DNA from 4 places in the Microbispora sp. NPDC049633 genome. Region 1 is predicted to be linked to each of the others. Evidence: riboswitches for the same ligand, from Rfam matches in the RefSeq annotation. Region 1 holds a riboswitch; each other region holds the start of a gene.
The links. Region 1 has a riboswitch for cyclic di-AMP ahead of AB0J39_RS36515 (NlpC/P60 family protein). Riboswitches for the same ligand answer to the same signal wherever they lie in the genome.
Positions count from the first base shown of each region.

Region 1 (5,283 bases):
GGCCACGGCCCCCCGCCCCGCGGTCGTACCCGAGCCGTTCCCGTCCGCGCGCCGGGCCGACGGCGTCAGGGCGCCGGCAGGCCAGGTCACCGGCAGGACGTCAGGGCAGCAGGACCAGCCGGCCGCGCAGGCCACCCCCGCGCAGGCGTTCGTACGCCTCGGCCGCCCGCTCCAGGGGATAGGTGCCGGCGACCCGCGTGGTCAGCAGTCCGGCCTCGGCCAGCTTCGTCACGTCGAAGAGCTGGTCCGCGTCGGCGCGGACGAACACCGTCGAGACCCGGATGCCGCGCAACGGGAGCGGGGCCTGCCCGGCGGCGACGGCGACGAACGCGCCCCCGTTGCGCACGGCGTCCAGCGCGGGCAGGCCGGCGACCGCCGCGTCCACCAGGCCGTCCACGCCGCCGGGAACGACGGCCCTGACGGTCGCGGCCAGGTCGGCGCCCCTCGGTATGAACCACTCCGCGCCGAAGCCCCGCACGAGCGGCTCGTCGCCCGGCGCGGCGACCGCGGCGACCCTGATCCCCCGCGCCGCGGCCAGCTCCACGAGGTAGCCGCCGAGGCCCCCGGCCGCGCCCGTGACGAGCAGGGTCTCGCCCTTGTCGAGCCCGGCGAGGTCGAGCGCCTGGACGGCGGTGAGCGCGTTCAGCGGCAGTGTCGACGCCTCGGGTGCGGCCACCCCCGCGGGCGCCGGCGCGACGGCCGCCTCGTCCAGCACCACCAGGTCCGACTGAGCCTTGGGCCGGTCGGTCAGCCGATCCGACAGCCCGATGACGCGCTCACCGGGGCGTACGGCCGTCACGCCCGCTCCGGCCCGGTCGACCACGCCCGCCACGTCCCAGCCCAGCGCGTACGCCTCCAGCCGGGGCGTGAGGCCGTAATCGGGCAGGGCGCCCGAGGCGGTGATGAGGTCGATCGGGTTGACGGCGGCCGCCTCCACCCTGATCCGCACCTGGCCCGGCCCCGGCTCGGGATCTGGCGTCTCGATCACCCGTACGGCACCGTCCTGTGCCACCAGTGTTCTCATGTGTCCTCCTTCCACCTGGCGCCGAGCGTAGGGGGAGTTACTCTCTTTCAGTTAGTAGGCACCTGTAAGTGCGTAAGTAAGGCGGAGGAAAGGTGTAATCGACCCTCGGTGCCGGTCCGAACCCGACTGCCGGCTCACGTGCCTGGGTGAAATCTCCGAGCGCCGCCGGAAGCGATCGGGCGGAGGCTGTCGAGGCGCCCCGGAAGGCGTACGACCGGCCGGTCGGCTTTCAACCTTGACGACCTTCGCGGCAGGCGTTTACCTTCCCTGAAGGGTGGGCCGACGAATCATCGTCGTGGGGGAGGGCGGACGATGGGTGTTCCCGAGGTCGTCTACCGAGGTGACAGTCTCGCCTCGGACTTTGATCGTGCCGGTATCACCGATGAGGACTTACTTCTTCTCGCGGAGCTGGCCAAGGGCGTGACCGCAGACCGCGTGGGCCGCAGTCTCGACGTCAGCGGGCGCACGGTGCGGCGGCGGCTGCGGGGCATCTGCGACCGCATCGGCGTCGCGACGGCGATCGAGGCCGTCGCCTGGGCGGCACGCCGCCGCCTCATCTGACCGTGTTCCGGATCGCACGAGGCCGGGAAGGGCGCCGGAGAAAGCGGCGACGTCGGCGGAGCCGTCCAAGCGGCGGCTCGGCCGGCGTGAGCTCCGGGTCGCGCGGTCTCGCGGCGAGGCTAGGCCGGTGTGAGCTCCGGGTCGCGCGGTCTCGCGGCGCGGTTCAGCCGGCGCGCGCTCCGGGGCGCGCGGTCTCGGCGGCCCCGCTCAGTCGGCGACGCGCACCGCTCCCGCGAACGGCCGTCCGGCGATCTTGGCGATGTGGATGACGTCTCCCGTGCGCGGCGCGTGGATCATGTAGCCGCCGCCGATGTAGATGCCCACGTGGTGCAGGTCGGAGTAGAAGAACACCAGATCGCCGGGGCGGAGCTGGTCGCGGGAGATGTGGGTGCCGGCCGTCCACTGGTCGCCCGTGTAGTGGGGCAGGCTGATGCCGACGGCCTGGTAGGCCGCCATGACGAGACCCGAGCAGTCGAAGGAGCCGGGGCCCTCGGCGCCCCACACGTACGGCTTGAGCTGCTGCCTGAGGGCCCAGCGCGCCGCCTGGGCGGCCTTGCCGTCGCCCACGATCGGGAACGCCATCCGGCTGCGCGTCTCGCTGCCGACCGTGCGGGAGACCTGCCGGTAGAGGCTGCTCTCGGTCTTCTTGATCAACTTGGTGATCTTGTCGCGGCGCGAGTCGAGGCCGGTGAGCAGCTTCTTGACCTCGGCCTGCCGGGCCGCCGCGCTCTCCCTGGCCCGCGCGGCGGCGTCCATGGCCTTGGTGACCTCGGCGACCTCCTGGCTCTCCTGCAGCTCCAGCGCGTACGTCGTGGAGGCCTGGCTCAGGTACTTCCGCGGGTCGGCGTCGCTGTCGATGAGCACGAGCGCGTTGCCGAGCCCGTTGGTCATGTAGGAGTGCTGCGCGAGGGCGCTGGCCTTCTGCCGGCGGACCTCCAGCTCGGCCTCGCTCTTGGCGAGGTTCTTCTTGGCGAGCTCGGCGGACCTCTCGGCCGCCTTCAGCCGCACGCGCTCGCCGTTGTACTGCTCGGTGAGGCTCTCGATCTCGGTGTAGAGGCTCTCGACCTGTTCCGTGAGCTCCTTGAGGCTCGGCTTGGGGTCGGCGGTGGCGCGGACCACCGGGGCGCCGAACGTGATCGCGGTGAGCGCGACGCCGACGAACGCCAATCGGCGGATGGCACCCGGACCGGCCGTGCCGGATCCGGACCGTCGGCGGCGGGCGTGCCTGCCCGCCGGCCGTCCTCCACGCGTGCGCAACCGAGCTCCTCTCCCACATGTGCCCCGCGGCAGGCCGTGTGTCGTGGAGCACGGCCATGTGGCGGGGCACTACTGAGCGCCTACCGGGTTAGCTGACGGGTTCGGGCCGGAGTAGCCCTACCTTGGTGGATTCACCCCTTGACGATCTAGACCGAACCGATCCTGATCCTGCAGTTGGGTCCCCGGCTCCCCTCCGCACTCGGTGCTTCGAAGATTCGGCGCCCGGCCGCCGTGAGCGCTCACGATGACCGGCATCGTCGGTGGACGATAGTGCACGGCGAGTTCTTGCTCAACCAGAACTCCGAAACCCGTCTACGTTTGACAACCAAACGATCACAGCTGGGTCACGGGCTCAATGGGGGTACATCCGCGTTTACCTGTGTTTGGAGCGATTCGAGGTGGTGGATGTGCCGCGCGGACTGCCGGAAAAAGTGGGACGAACCGGATCGCGGTCTCGCGGGTCGGCCGGGCGTCCATCCGTATCCTGACGGCTACAGAGGGTCAGGCCTCATGTCGGGCGTGGTGTTTGGGAATGACCGTTATCCGTGGAGGTCCTTCGCGCCGACTATGAGGGATCGGATTGCGTCCGGCTAGGCTGACCGCTCATGGAGCAGGTCGCCGCGCAGACATCCAGTGGTTCGGGTGCCACGGCCGTGACGGTGCGCCGGGCCAGGACGCCGGACGTCCGGGCGATCCGGCGCCTCGTCGACGCGTACTCGGGCGTCGGCCCCCGTCTGCTCAAGAAGAGCACGGTGACGCTGTACGAGGACGTGCAGGAGTTCTGGGTCGCGGAGGTGGGCGGGCAGGTCGTCGGCTGCGGCGCGCTGCACGTGCTGTGGGAGGACCTCGCCGAGATCAGGACCGTCGCCGTGGACCCCGTGGTGCGTGGTGGGGGCATCGGTCACCGGATCGTCGCCGCGCTCATCGAGACCGCCCAGGATCTCGGCGTGCGGAGGGTCTTCTGCCTCACGTTCGCGGTCGAGTTCTTCGCCCGGCACGGCTTCCGGCCCATTCAGGGCACACCGGTCTCTCCCGAGGTGTACGCGGAACTGCTCGCGTCGTACGACGAGGGCGTCGCCGAGTTCCTCGATCTGGAGCACGTCAAGCCGAACACTCTGGGGAACACCCGGATGTTGCTGCACCTCGACCGCCATTGACCGCCGTTCACGCCCCGGCAGATAATGATCTTGACGCGAATTGTCAGCGTCCGCAAAGGTGACTGTTGTTACGCCTGTCGCTACTTTTGGCAATATCAGCGTGTGCTACGGACGTGCGGCGCATGCGTCTTCGAAACGAGGTGACACGGTGAGCACCGGACAGCCGCCGTACCCCCAGGACGAGTCGGACGGAACGCCACCGCCGTCATCGCACCCCGGGTACGGCACGGACAGACAGGCCCAGGACTACGACCCTGACGTGACGGTCGTCAACTACCGCCACACGGGGCAGAACACGGGCCCGCAGCAGCCGCCCGGCTACGACGCCGCCCAGGGCGGCTACGGCCAGCAGCAGGGCTACGGGGCCCAGCAGGGCCAGCAGCAGGGCTACGGCCAGACCGGGCCCCAGCAGGGGTACGGCCAGCAGGCCGCCTCGCAGCAGTACGGCCAGCAGCAGGGCTACGGCCAGACGGGCCCGCAGCAGGGCTACGGGGCCCAGCAGGGCCAGCAGCAGTACGGCCAGCAGACCCCGCAGCAGGGCTACGGTCAGCAGCAGGGTCAGCAGCAGGGGTACGGCGCCCAGCAGCAGTACGGTCAGCAGGGCTACGGCGCCCAGCAGGGCCAGCAGCAGGGCTACGGCCAGACCGGACCCCAGCAGGGGTACGGCCAGCAGGCCGCCTCGCAGGACTACGGTCAGCAGCAGGGCTACGGCGCCCAGCAGCAGTACGGCCAGCAGGGCTACGGCGCCCAGCAGGGTCAGCAGCAGGGCGGCTACGGCCAGCAGCAGTACGGTCAGCAGGGCTACGGCGCCCAGCAGGCCGCCTCGCAGGACTACGGCCAGCAGCAGTACGGCCAGCCGGGGTACGGCCAGCAGCAGGGCTACGGTCAGCAGCAGGCTTACGGCGCTCAGCAGTACGGCCAGCAGGGCTACGCCCAGCCCGCCTACGGCCAGCCGTACGCGGCCGCGGGGCCGATCCCGCCCGGCGCCCCGGCGCCGCTCGCGGAGTGGTGGCAGCGCCTCGTCGCCCGCATCATCGACGGCGTGGTCGTCGGCATCCCCTTCGGGATCATCTCGGTCGTGATCGCGGCGATCATCATCACCAACCCGAGTGTCGACATCGCGAACGGGAGGATCACCCCGGGAGGCGGTTACTTCCTGGCGGAACTGCTCACGGCGATCCTGGCCGGCATCGTCATGGTCGGTTACGAGTTCGTCATGCTGCGCCAGCGCGGGCAGACGCTCGGAAAGATCGCGATGGGCATCAAGGTCGTATCGATCGGCGG
Region 1 covers NZ_JBFAOO010000276.1:2,258-7,540, reverse strand. The annotation lists gene AB0J39_RS36525 (NADP-dependent oxidoreductase) at 101-1,024, opposite strand; gene AB0J39_RS36520 (LuxR family transcriptional regulator) at 1,337-1,585, shown strand; gene AB0J39_RS36515 (NlpC/P60 family protein) at 1,793-2,752, opposite strand; cyclic di-AMP (ydaO/yuaA leader) riboswitch at 2,905-3,057, opposite strand; gene AB0J39_RS36510 (amino-acid N-acetyltransferase) at 3,448-3,999, shown strand; gene AB0J39_RS36505 (RDD family protein) at 4,148-5,283, shown strand, end outside.

Region 2 (5,283 bases), on a different contig from region 1:
ATGCCGGTGACCGAGGCCCAGGAGTTCTTCGGCTCCGGCGAGGCGCGCACACCGGCCGCGCGTGCCATCCTCGACCGGCTCGCCGACGTCGGGCTCGGCTACATCACCCTCGGCCAGCCGCTGACCACGCTGTCCGGCGGCGAGCGGCAGCGGCTCAAGCTGGCCACCCACATGGCCGACAAGGGCGGGATCTACGTCCTCGACGAGCCGACCGCCGGCCTTCACCTCGCCGACGTCGAGCAGCTGCTCGGGCTGCTGGACCGGCTGGTCGACGCCGGCAAGTCGGTCATCGTCATCGAACACCACCAGGCGGTGATGGCGCACGCCGACTGGATCATCGACCTCGGTCCCGGCGCGGGTCACGACGGCGGCCGGATCGTCTTCGAGGGCACCCCGGCCGACCTCGTCGCCGCCCGCTCCACCCTCACCGGCCAGCACCTCGCGGCCTACGTCGGCGCCTGACCCGGGCCACCCGCGCGGGCGTACGGGCAGGGCCCGTCGCCCTCGGCCCCTGCCCCATCGGAGCAGGGGCCGGCGGTGACCACGGACGGGCGTCACGTCGCCGCGCCGCTTGACCCTGACGCTGGGTCAATCTCTCAGCATGGGGGCATGACCACGAAAACCGGTGCGACCCAGGTCGCCGGACTGCGCACGTCGCACGGCGAGCACGACGACGATGGAGAGCGGGCCGAGAGAGGCGACAGGACGACGCGGCATTTCATGATCCACCACGACGGCGTCACGATCCCGGTGTCCCGCGACGGCCGGGGACGACCGCTGGTCCTGTGCCCCGGTCTGAACTCGACACAGGCCGACCTGCAGGAGCTGGCCGAGCTGCTGCGGCACGACCACGAGGTGGTGACATTCGACCTGCGCGGCCACGGCCTCGCCTCGGCCGCCGGCCGGTACTCCTTCGAGGCCTTCCTCGGCGATCTCGCCGCGGTGATGGCGGAGCTGGGAAACCTCGGCCTGTCCGCGGCGCCCGTGCTGGTGGGCTACTCGCTGGGCGCTGACCTGGCCGTGCACTACGCCTCCGAGCATCCCGGCGCCGTCGCCGAGCTCGTGCTCATCGACGGGGCGAACCCGGTGTCCGAACCGTTCATCACCGAGTCCGTCCTGCCGGAGTTTCGCGCCATGTGGGAAGATCAGTCGGCGCGGCAGGAGGCCGAGCGGGGCACTGCCCGTCAGGTGTCGCTCACCGCCCGGGAGATTCTCGACCTGAACCTCGAGATCGACGTGATTCGGTCCGAGATCCTCGACCGATACGAAGAGATCGACCGGCCCATCAAAATGATCATGTCGACCTCGATGGCCGGCGAGAGCGGCGAAGGGCACGCACCGCGGTTCAACCGGATCTGGCGTGCCGGCGTCGAGCGGCTTGTCCACGAGCACCCGCACATCACCACCACATGGCTCGACGCCGACCACCGGCTGGTCTTCACCCATGCCCCGCGGATCGCCCAGATCATTCGTGGTGCGGAAGGCCCACCCGGCCAGGCGACCTCTTGAGCGACTCCTGGAGACCGGTCTGATGCTGACCATCGGCGAGCTGGCGTCCTACGCCGGAGTGACGGTGCGCGCGGTGCGGCACTACCACGCCAAGGGGCTGCTGCCGGAGCCGGAGCGCGACCACTCCGGCTACCGCAGATACGACGCCGGCGCCGTGATCGAGCTGATCAGAATCCGGACCCTCGCCGAGGCCGGGGTTCCGCTGGCGCGGGTGCGGGAGCTGCTGCGGGCCGGTGAGGAGGAGTTCGCCGCGGCGGTCGCGGACATCGACAGGCGGCTGCGGGCGGAGATCCGGGAGCGGCAGCGGCATCGCGAGCGGATCGCCCGGCTCGCCTCCGGGGACGGCCTGGCGCTCCCTTCGGAGGTGGTCGAGTATCTCGACCGGCTGCGGGCGCTCGGCGTCGACGAGCGAATCGTCCGGGCCGAGCGTGACGGCTGGATCCCGCTGGCCGCGCACTCACCCGCGCGAGTCGCGGAGTGGATGGCGAGAAAGCGCGAGCAGATCGACGACCCGCTGCTCGCCGGCTTCTACCTCACCCTGAGTCAGGCTCTCGACCGAGCCGACGACGACCCGCGGCTGGTCGAGCTGGCCGACAAGCTGGCCGCCTACATCACGCGGATGGCCGACGAGCGCGGCGAGGACTATGTCGACGACACCGACATCGAGTCACCGCTCGTCACGCTCATGGACACGCTGGCGTTCGACACCGTGCCGCCGGCGCGTCGGCTGATCGAGCTGCTGAGGCAGCGGGGCTGGACCGGCTGGACCAAGCTCGAGCGCGTGGCCCCCAGGCCGGGCGCGCCGCGTGGGCGGCCGACGACGTGAGCGTTCGCGCCGGGCGCCCGTGGCGGGAGGTACGGCGAAGCGCGCCGGGGTGTCCGGCGCGCTTCGAGGCGTCGGGCGTCAGGCGGCAGCGGCGGCTTCGCCCGGGTACATCGGGTAGCCGTACCCGACCACCTGCCAGGTGTTACGGGTGCGGGCCTCGACGGCGCCGTTGCCGGTGTTGCCCTCGATGGTCCGGATGGTGCCGTCGCCGTTGTCCTTGACGACGAAGCCGACGTGCACGATGTCGTCGATGTCCTTGCTGCCGTTCCAGTTGAAGAACACCACCGCGCCCGGCTTGGGCGTCCGGCCCCAGCGGCCGTGATCGGCGAACCAGTGGGCGTGCTCGACGGTGTAGGCGTCGGAGCCCATGACCGGCCCGATGCCGAGCTGGTGACCGACCCAGGAGACGAACATGTCACACCAGGGCGCGTTCAGGTAGCCCTTCAGATTGCCTCCGTCGCGGGCGAGGGTCTCCTGGGCGCGGGGAGTGGTCATGTACCACTGCTGGAACTTCGTCCCGCCGCCGTAGGCGTTCTCGCTGATCCCGACCTGGCTCTTGGCCAGGTTCAGCACGTCGGTGGCGCTGACCTTGGGCAGGGTCTTGGCGATCTCGGCCATGGACTGCGTGGCCGCCGGGCCCTTGCCGGTGGCGGGGTTGTCGGCGTGCGCGGCCGGTGCCGCGACAAGCACGGCCGAGGCGAGGGCGGTGCTCGCGAGGGCGGCGCGGACGCAGGTGTTGAGGACGTGCATGGTGGGGCGAACTCCCTTACTTCCATGCCGCCTACCGGGTTAGCTGACGGGTTCGGGCTGGAAGGCGCCCTACGGCAGGCATGCCGATTCACCCCAGGAGAGGTGGGTCCCCGGCTCCGCGCGGACGCGGACTCGGCGGCCGGGCGGCAAGCCGGGATCGGCCGGCCGCGTCGGTCTGAGGAGGGCTTCTTGACCATTGAATGAGCAAGTGCGCCCTGAGCTGCCTAAAAGGTAATAGACCAGGTCAAACCGGTCAAGTTAGAACAACTCGGATTTTACTCACGAGCAGGGAGAGACCGGGCGACAGTGGGTACGGCACTCCGGATGTGATCAGCTCTGAGCCGCCCCGGGCAGGCGCACGGTCACCGTCAGGCCGCCCGCCGGCCGGGCGTCCGCCTCCGCCGTGCCGCCGTGCGCCACCGCGATGGCCCGCACGATGGACAGGCCCAGCCCCGCCCCCCGGGCGGAGCGGACGCGGTCGCCCCCGAGCCGGCGGAACGGCTCGAACAGATCGTCCACCTCGTAGGGCGGGACCGCAGGCCCGGTGTTCTCCACCGTCACGCTCACCCCGGTCTCGTCCTCCCGCAGCCGGACCCAGACCTCCCCGTCCCGCACGTTGTACTTGATCGCGTTCTCCAGCAGGTTGATAAGGCAGCGCTCCAGCAGGAGCGGATCGCCGTACGCGACCGCCCGGCGCAGGTCCTCGTGGACGACCACCTTCCCGCGGCGCGGCTGCAGGTCGATCTGCTCCATCGCCGTACGGACGACCTGCCGCAGGTCGACCGGCCTGCGGGCGGTGAGTTCCTGCTCCGACTGGGCCAGCATGAGCAGGCCCTCGATGAGCCGTTCGTGCCGGGCGTTGGTGCCGAGCAGCGCCCGGGCCAGCGCCTTGAGGTCCTCCGACGCCGCCGGCTCCTCCAGCGACACCTCCAGCACCGTACGGTTGACCGCGAGCGGGGTGCGCAGCTCGTGGGAGGCGTTGGCGATGAACCGACGCTGGGCGTCGAACACCCGGTGCAGCCGGTCGAGCATCGCGTCGAAGGTGTCGGCGAGCCGTTTGACCTCGTCCTGGGGGCCGCTCAGGGCGATCCGCTCGTGCAGCGTGCTCTCCGACAGCCGCTGCGCGGTCTCGGTCACCCGCTCCAGCGGGCGCAGCGCGCGGTCGGCGACCAGGTATCCCAGCAGCACCGCGACGGCCCCGACCAGGATCATGACGATCAGCGACGACCCGAGGACGTCGCTCAGCACGCCGGCCGCCCCCTGCTCGACATCGGTACGCACCCGCTGCGCGAGCATGTCGGCGCCGGGCAGCGCGCCGCCCGGGACGGCGTCGGGGGTGCCTCCGCCGGTCACCTTCGACCCCACCGCCACCACGAACCGCTGGTTGAGCGCCCGAGCCGTCAGCAGGTGGGTGAACCACAGCAGCACAGACCCCGCCACGAAGAACAGCCCGCCGTACAGCAGGGCGAGCCGCATGCGCAGGCCCAGCCTGCCCCAGAAGAACAGGGCACGCGTCACAGCCGGTACCCCCGGCCCGGCACGTTCTCGATCACGGCAGGGACGCCCAGCTTGCGGCGCAGCGAGGTGATCGTGACGCGCAGCACGCCCGTCCCGGCGTCTGAGTGCTCGTCCCACACATTGGCGCGCAGCCGTGCCGAGGTGACCAGGTCGCCGCCGGCCCGCATCAGCTCGTGCAGCACGTCGAACTCCCTGCGGCCCAGCACCACCTGACGCCCGTCCCGCACGACCGTACGGCGGGCGGGGTCGAGCCGGATCCCGGCCCGCTCCAGCACGGGCGGCACCGCACGGGACGAGCGCCGGGCCAGCGCCCGGACCCGGGCCACCAGCTCGGCGAACGCGAACGGCTTGACGAGGTAGTCGTCGGCGCCCAGGGACAGGCCGCCGACCCGGTCCCTGATCCGCCCGGCCGCGGTCAGCATGAGGATGCGGCTCGCCCCGCCCGCGCCGATCAGCTCCCGGCAGACCTCGTCCCCGTGCACGTCGGGCAGGTCGCGGTCCAGCACGACCACGTCGTAGTCGACGTAGGCGGTCAGCTCCAGCGCCTCCCGCCCGTCGTAGGCCACGTCCACGGCGATCGCGTGCAGCCGCAGCCCCCGGGCGACCGCGTCGGCCAGCTGTTCCTCGTCCTCGACCACGAGCACCCGCATCCCAACCTCCCGCTCGGCTCCGAGCGTGAC
Region 2 covers NZ_JBFAOO010000151.1:10,084-15,366, forward strand. The annotation lists gene AB0J39_RS29255 (excinuclease ABC subunit UvrA) at 1-462, shown strand, start outside; gene AB0J39_RS29260 (alpha/beta fold hydrolase) at 610-1,509, shown strand; gene AB0J39_RS29265 (MerR family transcriptional regulator) at 1,532-2,335, shown strand; gene AB0J39_RS29270 (CHAP domain-containing protein) at 2,414-3,085, opposite strand; cyclic di-AMP (ydaO/yuaA leader) riboswitch at 3,100-3,233, opposite strand; gene AB0J39_RS29275 (HAMP domain-containing sensor histidine kinase) at 3,416-4,603, opposite strand; gene AB0J39_RS29280 (response regulator transcription factor) at 4,600-5,253, opposite strand.
Region 2: it holds a riboswitch for cyclic di-AMP, as region 1 does, so the genes downstream of both, AB0J39_RS29270 (CHAP domain-containing protein) here and AB0J39_RS36515 (NlpC/P60 family protein) in region 1, are expected to answer to the same signal.

Region 3 (5,283 bases), on a different contig from region 1:
AACGACTACGTGACGGCGGCGGTGCCCGTCGGCTCGTGGCCGGAGTCCCGCAAGCTACGCCTGCTCAACCTGCGCACCGGCCACGAGAGCGGCACCGTGACCGTGCGGCTGCCCCGTGGGCAGCAGATCGACGACCTCGACTTCGACACGGCGGGGCGCGTGGTCGTGCGCTCGAAGACCAAGACCGGCGTGGCGGTCTACCGGGTCTCGAAGACGACCGGCAAGGCGACGCCGCTACGCACGATCACCAGGCCCGACACGCGGGTCTGGGTGCTCCCGGGAGACAGCACGTACGAACCGTGGACGGAGAAGGCGAGCAAATCGTCCCGGTGACGAAGTGAACCGACCCTCTCCTCCGAACGTCATCCTCATGACGGAAGGGGAGGCGTTGTGCGTACCGTGTTCGTCTCGGGGATGACGGCGCTCGGGCTGGCGTGCGCGCCCGCCGTGGCGGCCTCCGGCGTGACCCACGAGGGCGGCCGGGCCGGGGAGACCGCCGCGTGGCGGCTGGCCAGGGTGAACACCCTGCCCGGTGACGACGTCCTCGACGACGTGACGGTCCTGGCCGACGGCTCCGTGTGGGCGGCCGGTCACCGGGTCGCGAACGGGAAGCAGCGGGGCCTGGTCCAGAGGTACGACGGCCGGGCGTGGCAGGTGGTCCCCGGCGCCCCGCCGTACGAGCTGAAGGCCGTGGCGGCCACCTCGAACAGCAACGCTTGGGTCTTCGGCCAGGGGAAGGCCGCCCGGTGGAACGGCCGCGCGTGGACCACCTTCTCGCTGGGCGGCGCGTTCTCGGCGACGGACGCCGACGCGACGGGCGCGAAGGACGTCTGGGCGGTGGCCGGGTCCTCGGCCTCGGCCAGGCACTGGAACGGATCCTCGTGGAAGAGCGTCCGGCTGCCGGCTCACGCCGCCGCCGTCGACGCGTACAGGGCCCGCGACGTCTGGGCGGCGGGCAGCAAGGGCGACCGTCCCGCGATCATGCGGTGGAACGGAGGGTCCTGGGCGCTGGTGCCCACACCCGCGGTCAAGCTGCCCGCCCCCGACGCCGTCGCGTTCCTCGCCGACATCGCCGTCGTGAGCCCGGGGAACGTGTGGGCCGTCGGCGGCGTCACCTGGGAGGGCGCGGACGACGAGGGTGACGACGTCACCTACAACCGCACCCTGGTGATGCGCTGGAACGGCACGTCCTGGTCCGCCTCGGTCGGCGCCGCCAACGCGCAGCCGTACACGGAGGTGGAGCCCGACGGCAAGGGCGGCATGTGGGTCGTGCAGGGCAACTGGAACCCCACCCTGTGGCACGTGACGGGCTCGGCGTGGAGGAGCGTCCCCCTCCCCCGGAAGGCGGGCACCGACGCCGTCCTGTCCTCGATCGCGCGCAGGCCGGGCACGGCGGCGCTGTGGGGCGCGGGTTTCACCGTGCCGCAGGGCGACCCCGACGACCCCTCGGCCAACGGCACGTTCTGGCGTACGCGCTGATCTTCACGATGCCGGAAGCTTCCCTCCGGCTCTCGTCCGGGTGTGACGAGCGCCACGTTTCTCCAAGCACGCGGCTCTGACCTGCGATTATGTGGCCATGATCCCTTTTATGGGCTTCTTACCCTTTATGTGCCCTTTGCCCGGATATGGGAGAGCTTGGTAGTTTCCTTGCCCTGCGACGGCGGCGTACCCCATGACGCCGCCGTAGCGGAACCGGCACCGCCGTGCTTGAAAACGAAAATCCACTGTCACCGTCGTCGTGTCCTCTCCGCCCCCCAGGGCGCCGGTGACGCCGAATCCGTGCGGCAAGGAAGCACGGAGCCGGGGAACCAGTCGACCTTCGCACGAAGGTCCGGGGTGAATCGGCGCGCCGAGCGCCGTAGGGCGACTTCCCTGCCCGAATCCGTCAGCTAACCCGGTAGGCGCAAGCGGAAGACTCTAGGAGAGACCCCCTGTCTACCAACCCCGCCACCCTGTCCCGCATCGCCCGCGTCACGATCGGTGGCGTCGCGCTCACCGCCTCTGTAGCGGCCTTCGGCGCACTGCCCGCGGCCGCCGCTCCGGGGACGGTCACGGCACCACAGCCCGCCTCGACGCTCATCCCGCCCCAGCCCCCCGCGACGGGAGCCACCCCGGACACCGCCGCGGCGCCCACGACCCCGACCCCGATCCCGACTGCGGCGGCGACCACGGCGGCGACCACCGCCGGGGCCACCCCGGACGCCGCCGCGGCCAAGAAGCTCAGCAAGTCCGCTCTCCAGCAGGAGAAGGCCGAGCGCGCCATCAAGGTGGCGAAGAAGCAGCTCGGCGACCCCTACGTGTGGGGCGCCACAGGCCCGCGGGCGTTCGACTGCTCCGGGCTGGTCCAGTTCGCCTGGCGCAAGGCCGGGATCAAGCTCCCGCGCACGACGTGGTCGATGCTCAACGCCGCCAAGAAGAAGGTCCGCCTGGCCCACCTCAAGCCCGGCGACCTCGTCTTCACCAGCGGCGGCGGCCACGTGGGCATGTACATCGGGCACAAGAAGGTGATCAACGCCCCCCACAGCGGCGCGGTGGTCCGCATCGACAGCCTCAAGGGCTACTGGAGGAGCAGCTTCCTCACCGCCGTACGCCCGGGGGTCTGACACCGGGCGCGAGGACGACGGTTCCCGGCCTGCGGCGACGCAGGCCGGGAACCCCGCGCGCGCCCGCGCCCTCGGAAACAGGAAACCTCCGGTCGGGCGACACCGACCGGAGGTCTCATGAATCCTGCGTCACATCGTCAGCGCTGCAGCGTCAGCACGCCCGGCCGGTAGGGCAGGAGGCCGTAGTCGACGCCGTTGGAGCTGGGGCTGCGGCCCTGGTAGAGCAGCTGCAGGTTGCAGGCGTCGACGGTCTTGGTCTGGTCGGGGTTGCTGCGGACCAGGTCACCGTGACTGATGTCGTTGGTCCAGGTGGCGCCGCTGTTGGCCTTGCCCGCGAAGGGGTTGCTCTCGCTGGTGGCCTGCGGGGTCCACGAACCACCCAGGCTGGTCGCCGTGTACGAGCGGAAGTAACGGCCCTGCGAGCCGATCGACTCGACCAGCATCAGGTACTTGTTCAGGCCCTGGAGCTTGTAGACCTCGACGCCCTCGAACAGGTTGTTCGTCGTGTCGCTCATGATCTGGGTGTAGTTGGAGCCGAAGCTGCTCGGGAAGTTCCCGATGGGCATGCTCTGCCGGTAGATCTTGCCGTTGTCCCCGGCGAAGAACAGGTACATGTTCTGGCCGTCACCGATGAGGGTCTGGTCGATGGGGCCGGTGCCGGAGCCGGTGATGCTCGCCGTGGACAGCGTCTGCTGCGCCGACCAGCTGTTCACGTTGCTGGGGTCGCTGGAGGTCCGGTAGGAGAAGGCGGTCCCGCCCCACTGGTAGGCCAGCACCCAGATGTTCTTCGGAGCGAAGTAGAACAGCGTGGGCGCGACGGCCGAGAAGGGCATCGTGTTCTGGCTGGCCGAGGCCATGTCGGACCAGTTGGTGAACAGGCCGAAGTTCATCGAACCCCAGCTCGTGCCCGTGTTGTGCGTCGTCGCGTAGACCAGGTGCTTGCCGTTGTAGACGACGTTGGTGAAGTCCTTGAGCGAGACCCATCCGGACTTCGGGTTCGCCAGCGAGCCCGTGGAGGTCCAGCGGTACGTCGACGGGAGGTCGCACGTGCCGCCGGTCGGCGTCACCGTCGGGGACGGTGACGAGCTCGGGCCGCCACCTCCGCGGATGCTCCACTTCTGGTTGTCGCCGCCCCAGCAGCTGTAGAGCTGGACCTGGCTGCCGTTGGCGGTGCCGGCGCCGACGACGTCCAGGCACAGCCCGGACGCGACGCCCACGATGGTGCCGTCGGAGTTCTGGCGCCACTTCTGGTTGTTCTGGCCGTTGCAGGACCAGATCACGACCTTGGTGCCGTTCGTCGTGCCCATGTTGTAGGCGTCCACGCACCGGGTGCCGTTGAAGGTCCGCAGCTCACCGGCGGAGGTGAACTCGAAGCCCTGGTTCGCCTGCCCGTTGCAGTCGTAGATCTGCAGGGCGGTGCCCAGCGCGTCGGTGTTGCCCGCCACGTCCAGGCAACGCCCCGACGCCGCACTCACCAGGGGTGCGGGCGCCGCCGACGCCGGCACCGCCCACGTCGCGGTGGCCGCCACCAACGCGGCCAGCACCGCCACGAGGCGTACGCCGACACCGACCGGCGAACGACGCCGGCCGCTCGTCATGCGAATGGGGGGTGAATCCATTGTTTCGTTCTCCTCCTTCGGGGGGTGAAAGCGTGGCGAAGCGGGCCACGCCAGGAAAAACCGCAGCGATTGCACGGAGGCGGACAGGTACAGTCCGCAATGGAAAGGCCAAGGGCGACCACGGATCTGTTAGCGCTAACATCTGGCGCAATCCCGGGTTCCTCTCCCTCGGCTACTCGTCGGTGATGGTGCAGCGGCGCGGATACGACCGGGCGAGGCACCGCGTCAAGGACGCGACTCTGCCCCCCGCCGACCACGTCCGGATGCCGCCGGGGTGGCGCGCGGCCGCGGACCGCCTCCGATCATGGAGACCCTCCTTTCCGTGGCCGGCGCGTGTTAGCGCTCACAATTCACGACGCGGAGAGCCGCGTCCACAGGTCTCGTTGCCGGTGATAATGGCGGAGCAAACTAGGATCCGCCGGGGTCCGTCAAGAGCCGACCGGGAGCTTCGGCGGCGCCTCGCGCTCCTGGAACGCACTCAGCTGGCATTACGGGCCCGGCCCGCACCGCATGCGATCCGGCACGTGATGAAACTTTCAACCGAGTACGCGCCGACGCGGGCGGCGGCCTGCCGCATCACCGATTGCCGCGCTCCCCGGCGAGCGGCCGGGAGCCCGGTTCACGGCCTGACGCCTTCGGGGAACCCGGTCCAGCGCAGGTCGGGCGGGAGGTGGCTCATGTCATTGAACATCACGAGCGTGGGCGGCAGGCCGTCGCGGTAGTCGATGACCGTCAGTGCGGTGTTGGCGCTGTTCAACCCGAGCCACCGAGACGGCGGCGCGTCCAGCGCGTGCCGCACCAGCCACGCGATCTGGTAGGCGTGCGTCACCAGCACCTCCCGTGTGTCGTGCCGGGTTCCCTCCGCGGTGGTGCCGGGGACCTTCGCGAACCGGGCGACCAGGGCCTCGGCGAGTCTGCGGCCCGAGGCCGCCTCGGTGTCGTCGTAGCCGTCGAAGAAGCCGGCCCAGGACGGAGGCGTTTCGGCCGCGCCCGGGACGTAGGGCACGTGGTCGACGAGTTCGGCGACCTCGGCCACCGGCACCCCCGGCAGGTGACGGGCG
Region 3 covers NZ_JBFAOO010000032.1:35,170-40,452, forward strand. The annotation lists gene AB0J39_RS11450 (WD40 repeat domain-containing protein) at 1-333, shown strand, start outside; gene AB0J39_RS11455 (hypothetical protein) at 391-1,479, shown strand; cyclic di-AMP (ydaO/yuaA leader) riboswitch at 1,760-1,919, shown strand; gene AB0J39_RS11460 (C40 family peptidase) at 2,268-2,603, shown strand; gene AB0J39_RS11465 (non-reducing end alpha-L-arabinofuranosidase family hydrolase) at 2,741-4,222, opposite strand; gene AB0J39_RS11470 (histidine phosphatase family protein) at 4,842-5,283, opposite strand, start outside.
Region 3: it holds a riboswitch for cyclic di-AMP, as region 1 does, so the genes downstream of both, AB0J39_RS11460 (C40 family peptidase) here and AB0J39_RS36515 (NlpC/P60 family protein) in region 1, are expected to answer to the same signal.

Region 4 (5,283 bases), on a different contig from region 1:
ACGCCCGCCATTCGAGGGTCAGGCGGCCGGGGGTCAGCCCGAGCACCTCCCGCAGGGCGGCGCCGATCTCCTCGCGCCGCGCGGCGCGGTAGAGGGCGACCAGCCTCCGCTCGCCGAACCGGGCGGCGATGTAGCGGCAGGCCAGCCACGCCTCCTCGTACGCCTGGGCGGGCCTGGCGGCGAAGTCGCCGGGCCCCGGCAGCTCCCGCAGCGCCGGCCTGCCGGCGGCCACGTCGGCGGCCAGCTCGGCGGCCACCGTGCGGACCGGCAGCCCGCTGTCCAAGTAGCCCACGTAGTCGGCGAAGCCCTCCATGAGCCACATCGGGACGGCGCGGGGGCCGGCGGTCGCGACGTGCGTCAGCTCATGGGTCACGACGACCAGGCGGCCCGTCGCGGACAGGCGGGCGAACGCGGCCGGCTGCACGATCACCCGGCCGCCGGTGGCGACGGCCGCCAGGCCCTCCACCTTCGCCGGCGCGGCCAGCACGGCGGTCTGCTCCTCGCCGCGAGGCACGAGGACCACCGCGCCGCCGTACCCGCCCCAGATCCTCCGCACCGCACGGTCCGCGCGATCGGCCAGCGCGGCGATCTCGGCGACCAGCGGCCGGGGCGACCCGACGACGACAGCGCGCGCGCCGCGGGCGACGGAGGCACCGGTCCACATGCCCGGATGCTCCCGCGCGGCGGCGCGGGCGTCGAGCCGCAGGGCGAGCAGCGGATCGGGCGGGGCCGCGGCCTCCGGCCCGGCCAGCAGCGCGGCCAGCGCGACGGCCACGGCCGCGGCACGGCGGGGACGGACTCCGTGGGACGGATTCGCGGGCCGGCGCCGGTCGGCCTCGGCGCGCACGCCCGGCACGCCGTCCGGCACGACTACGGGCACGCCGCTCGTGACAGTCACGCCGTGCATGGTAGCCAGCACATGCCACGGCCCCGTCCACCTCGGCGAGGTGGACGGGGCCGCAAGGACGGCACCGGTCGAGGGGGCTTGGTGACCGGCGCCCTCAGACGCCCGGACGGACGGCACCCACGAAGGTGCTCCTCCGGTAGGCGTCCAGCTTGTCGATCCGCACCCGCGTGCCGCTGTGCGGAGCGTGGACCATCTTGCCGTGCCCGACGTACATGCCGACGTGACCGCCGCCGCTGGTGAAGATCAGGTCACCGGGCTCGAAGTGCCCCCAGGACACCTTCTTCCTGACCGCGCCGCGGATGGACCACGTCGTGCGCGGCAGCCGTACGCCCGCCTTGCGCCAGGCGTACTGGACCAGGCCCGAGCAGTCGAACGCGCCCGGTCCGGTGGCCCCGTAGCGATAGGGGTCGCCGATCTGCTTCCTGGCGGTCTGCACCGCGCGCAGGGCCTTGGCCCGCTGGAGCGCGCTTCTGCTGACCTTCCGTTTGGCGGCGGACTTCTTCTTCGTCGCCTGCTTCTTCGCCGCGGCCTGGCGGGCGGTGGTGTTCGCACCGGTCGCCGTGGCCGTCTTCGGGGCCGTCTTCGTCTCGGGGGCTGTCTTGACGACCGTGACCGTCACCGTGTCGGCCGCCGCCGGATGCGCACCGGCGACCCCTACGGATGCCGTCAGAGCGGCACTTCCAAGGGCAATTCGGGCAATACGGGACAGGCTAGCGGGGGTGGTAGACAGGATCTCTCCTCGGCTCTTCCGCAAACGCCTACCGGGTTAGCTGACGGGTTCGGGCGGGGAAGTCGCCCTACGGCGCGCGATGCGCCGATTCACCCCGGACCTTCGCGTGAAGGTCGATGGTTCCCCGGCTCCGTGCCTCCTGACTGCACGGACTCGGCAGGCCACCGGCGCCGGGGATCCCGCGAGGGGGTGTTGGGGGCGCCGATGACGGTGGAATTGTTCGCGCTACCGGCCGGCCGGACCGGTTCGCGGCGGCGAGGCGTGCTCGCCGCGGCCCAGAAGCTACCCAGGACCCGGCGCGTTCGGCAAAGCCCCGCCGCCGGATAAAGATCGGATAACGAAGGCCGCGGAGAAGAAACCGCAGCTTACCCGCAGCACGGATGGCTAAATGTGACTCTGCTCACAGTCCCGCCACAGAGGCTGAGTTCGGTCACTTCAGACGCAACCATCACAGCGCGGGCGAGACGTCAGGGACGGACGGCGCCGATGGCGTGATACTCGGCAAGTGTGACAATCTTCACAACATCTCCGGTCTGCGGAGCGTGGACGACCTTGCCGTCGCCGGCGTAGATGCCGACGTGCCCGTACCCGGCGTGCCAGAGCAGATCGCCCGGCTGGAGCTCGTCCAGCGAGACCCTGCGGCTCGCGCCCCAGGCCCACTGCTCGTAGCTCGTCCGGGGCAGGGTCACCCCCGCGGCCGACCAGGCGGCCTGCACGAGACCCGAACAGTCCCAGGAGTCCGGCCCGGTGCCTCCGTAGCGGTAGGGCTTGCCGACCTGCTTGTAGGCGAACTGAAGGGCCGCCAGCGCGTTGCCCGACGCCGGCCCGGTGTAGACGATGCCGGCGCTGTTCGGGTTGCCCGGGTTGTACGTCCCGAGCGAGCGCAGCAGCTTCATCTGCTCCCTGACGAGCTTGTCGACCTTCTCCTTCTCGTCGGCGAGCTCGCTCCTGACGTCGGCGGCCTCGTTGTAGGACGCCTTGCTCTGGTCACGGCGGTCCTTGAGGCCCTGGATGGCGCTCTCGTACTCCCGGAGCCGCCCGGCGCGCTCGGCCGAGATGTGGTTGAGCGTGGCGAGGCCGCTGAGCGTGGAGTCGGGATTCGAGCTGTAGAAGACGCCGCCCCACGAGCCCATCTCGCCGACCTGGTAGCTGTTGACGGCCATCGTGACCAGCCCGGAGCGGAGCTCCTCCACCCGGACGTTGTGCTTCTTGTAGTCCTCGTTGACGGCGAGGTACTTCCGCCTCGCCTTCTTCCACTTCTCGTTGGCCGCGTTGTAGCGGTCCACGAGCTTGTCGGCCTGCTCGTTGAGCTTGTTCAGCTTCGCCTTGGCCTGCGCGACTGTGGGCTTCGGATCCGCCTGCGCGCCCGTCACCGGCATCAGCAGGACCACGGCGGCCAAACCGGTGGCCACCGGCACACGCCCTCGCACTGAGGCCCCCTTTAGATCTACGAAACCTGCGCGCGACTCTATCTAGGCGATCATGAAGCTTCAACCTGGTCGCAGGTATTCGCCGTGGTCATGACACAGGGCGACGAGGCGCGTCCGGAGCGTGCGTACGGGCGCTCAACCGCGGCCGAGCCGGCGCAGCAGCAGGAGCGAGGGCACCGGGCGCGCGCCCATGCGGCGCACCGACTCGGCCACCTCCCGGTCGGAGGAGACGACCGCGATCGCCCGCCCCGACGGCTCCGCCCGCACCAGCGTGCGGATGAGGTCGTCGGCGATCTCCCCGGGCGCGCTGAACATCACCCGGACCCCGCGCGGCGCGGACACCTGGACGGGCCCGTTCAGCTCGGCGCCGTCGAAGACGCACGTCACCTCCGCCCGCGTCTGGACGGCGAGCCCGCCGAGCCCGGTGAGCAGCCGGGCCCGCTGGTCGGCGAGGGTCAGCGAGGGGTAGCCGGTCTTGGTCACGTTGTAGCCGTCGACGATCAGGTGCAGGTGAGGGAGGGCCAGGAGCTGGTCGAGCAGCTGGGGGTCGTCGTTGGCCAGCGCCCGCGCGGGCACGGCCGTCACGCCCGGCTCGCCCGGCACGACGGCGGTCACGTAGTCGGCCGGCCTGCTGATCGTCGTGGGCAGGCCGAGCTCCTTGCGCAGCCCCGCGGCGGTGTCCTGCAGCGCGTCCAGCAGCACCCGGACCCGGGCGTCCTCGATGCTGCGGCCCTCGCGGGCGGCCCTGCGGCTCGCCTCCAGCTGGCGCTCGGCGTCCGCCAGGCGTTCCTTGAGCCGGCGCAGCTCGGTCTCGGCCGCGCCGTTGGCGCTCGCGACCCTGGCCCGCGCCTCGGCCGTCTCCGCCTCCAGCTCGGCCGCCCTGGTCTCGGCGGCCCTGACCCGCTCACGGGCCTCGTGCAGCTTGCGCCGCAGGTCGGAGTTCTCCGCGCGGGCCGCCTTGAGCTGCTCGCGCACCCGGTCGATCTCCTCCTTGGCGGAGGCTCGCTGCGCCGCGAGCTGCTCGCGCAGCCGCGTCTCCGCCTGCTCCCGCTGGCTGCCCGCCGCGGCGGCCTGCTCCAGGTCGGCCCGCGCCTGCTCGACCAGGTCCGGCCAGCCGGGCGGACGGGTCAGGTAGGCCGCCGCCGCGACCAGCACCGGCTCGGCCGCGGGGGGCACCGTACCCTCGGCCAGGCTCGTCACCAGCTCGGGCCAGGCCGCCTCCAGCGTCTCGGCCACCCGCTCGCGGAACTCCTTGTCGTTCTCCAGCTGGGCCGCGATGGGCGCGCTGCCCAGTCGGGCGCGCTTGCGTGGGTCGAACTTGGCGATGTTGCGCAACGGCGGCGGCACGGCGGCGGCGGGCATCGAGCCCAGCACCTGCGCCGCGACCTCCACCACGTGTAAGCGGACCTGCTCGGGCAACGGACGAGACAGGCCTTCTCCGGCTGAACTCATCTCGTCGCTCCTCGGCCGTGTCCTACAGATCTTCTGCCCACTGCGGTCGCCCCGGCGGCGCCTCGCGGTGCTGTCGCCCCCGAGTGCGAGAACGCCCCCCGATGCCCGCCGCCGCGAGACGTGAGCCTCGCGGCGCGCCCACCGGGCCGCCCTCACACGGCAAGATCTGCGAGACACTCCCTTGTTCTTGTCCCTTCCAAGGGTACGGCCGTCGCACCGTGTCCATGCCGCGTTCATGATCTGTCACCGGGCCGCCGGCGGTGCGGCCCGGCGCGGACGACCCGTTGGCGGGCGCCCGGCACCCGTCCGTACGCTTGGCGGCGTGTTCACCCCGCCGTACCCGATCACGACCCCCCGGCTGGTCCTGCGCCCCTTCGCCGAGGCCGACCTCGACGACCTGCACGCCTTCCACTCCCTGCCGGAGGTGACCAGACACCTGTACTGGGACGCCCGTACGCGGGAGGAGACGAAGGCCGCGCTCGACCGGAAGATCGCGTGCGCGTCGCTCGGGGAGGACGGCGACGTGCTCAGCGTGGCCGCCGCACTGGCCGGCGGAGGGCCGGTGATCGGCGATCTCACGCTGTTCCTGCGCAGCCGTGAGCACCGCCAGGGCGAGATCGGCTTCGTCTTCAATCCGGCCTGCCAGGGCCGCGGACTGGCCACCGAGGCGGCCCGCGAGATCCTGCGCATCGGGTTCGAGGGTCTCGGGCTGCACCGCGTCCACGGCAACTGCGACGCGCGCAACACCGCCTCCGCCCGCCTGA
Region 4 covers NZ_JBFAOO010000159.1:11,687-16,969, reverse strand. The annotation lists gene AB0J39_RS29955 (hypothetical protein) at 1-898, opposite strand, end outside; gene AB0J39_RS29950 (C40 family peptidase) at 1,002-1,526, opposite strand; cyclic di-AMP (ydaO/yuaA leader) riboswitch at 1,648-1,806, opposite strand; gene AB0J39_RS29945 (NlpC/P60 family protein) at 2,105-3,067, opposite strand; gene AB0J39_RS29940 (NYN domain-containing protein) at 3,203-4,519, opposite strand; gene AB0J39_RS29935 (GNAT family protein) at 4,842-5,283, shown strand, end outside.
Region 4: it holds a riboswitch for cyclic di-AMP, as region 1 does, so the genes downstream of both, AB0J39_RS29950 (C40 family peptidase) here and AB0J39_RS36515 (NlpC/P60 family protein) in region 1, are expected to answer to the same signal.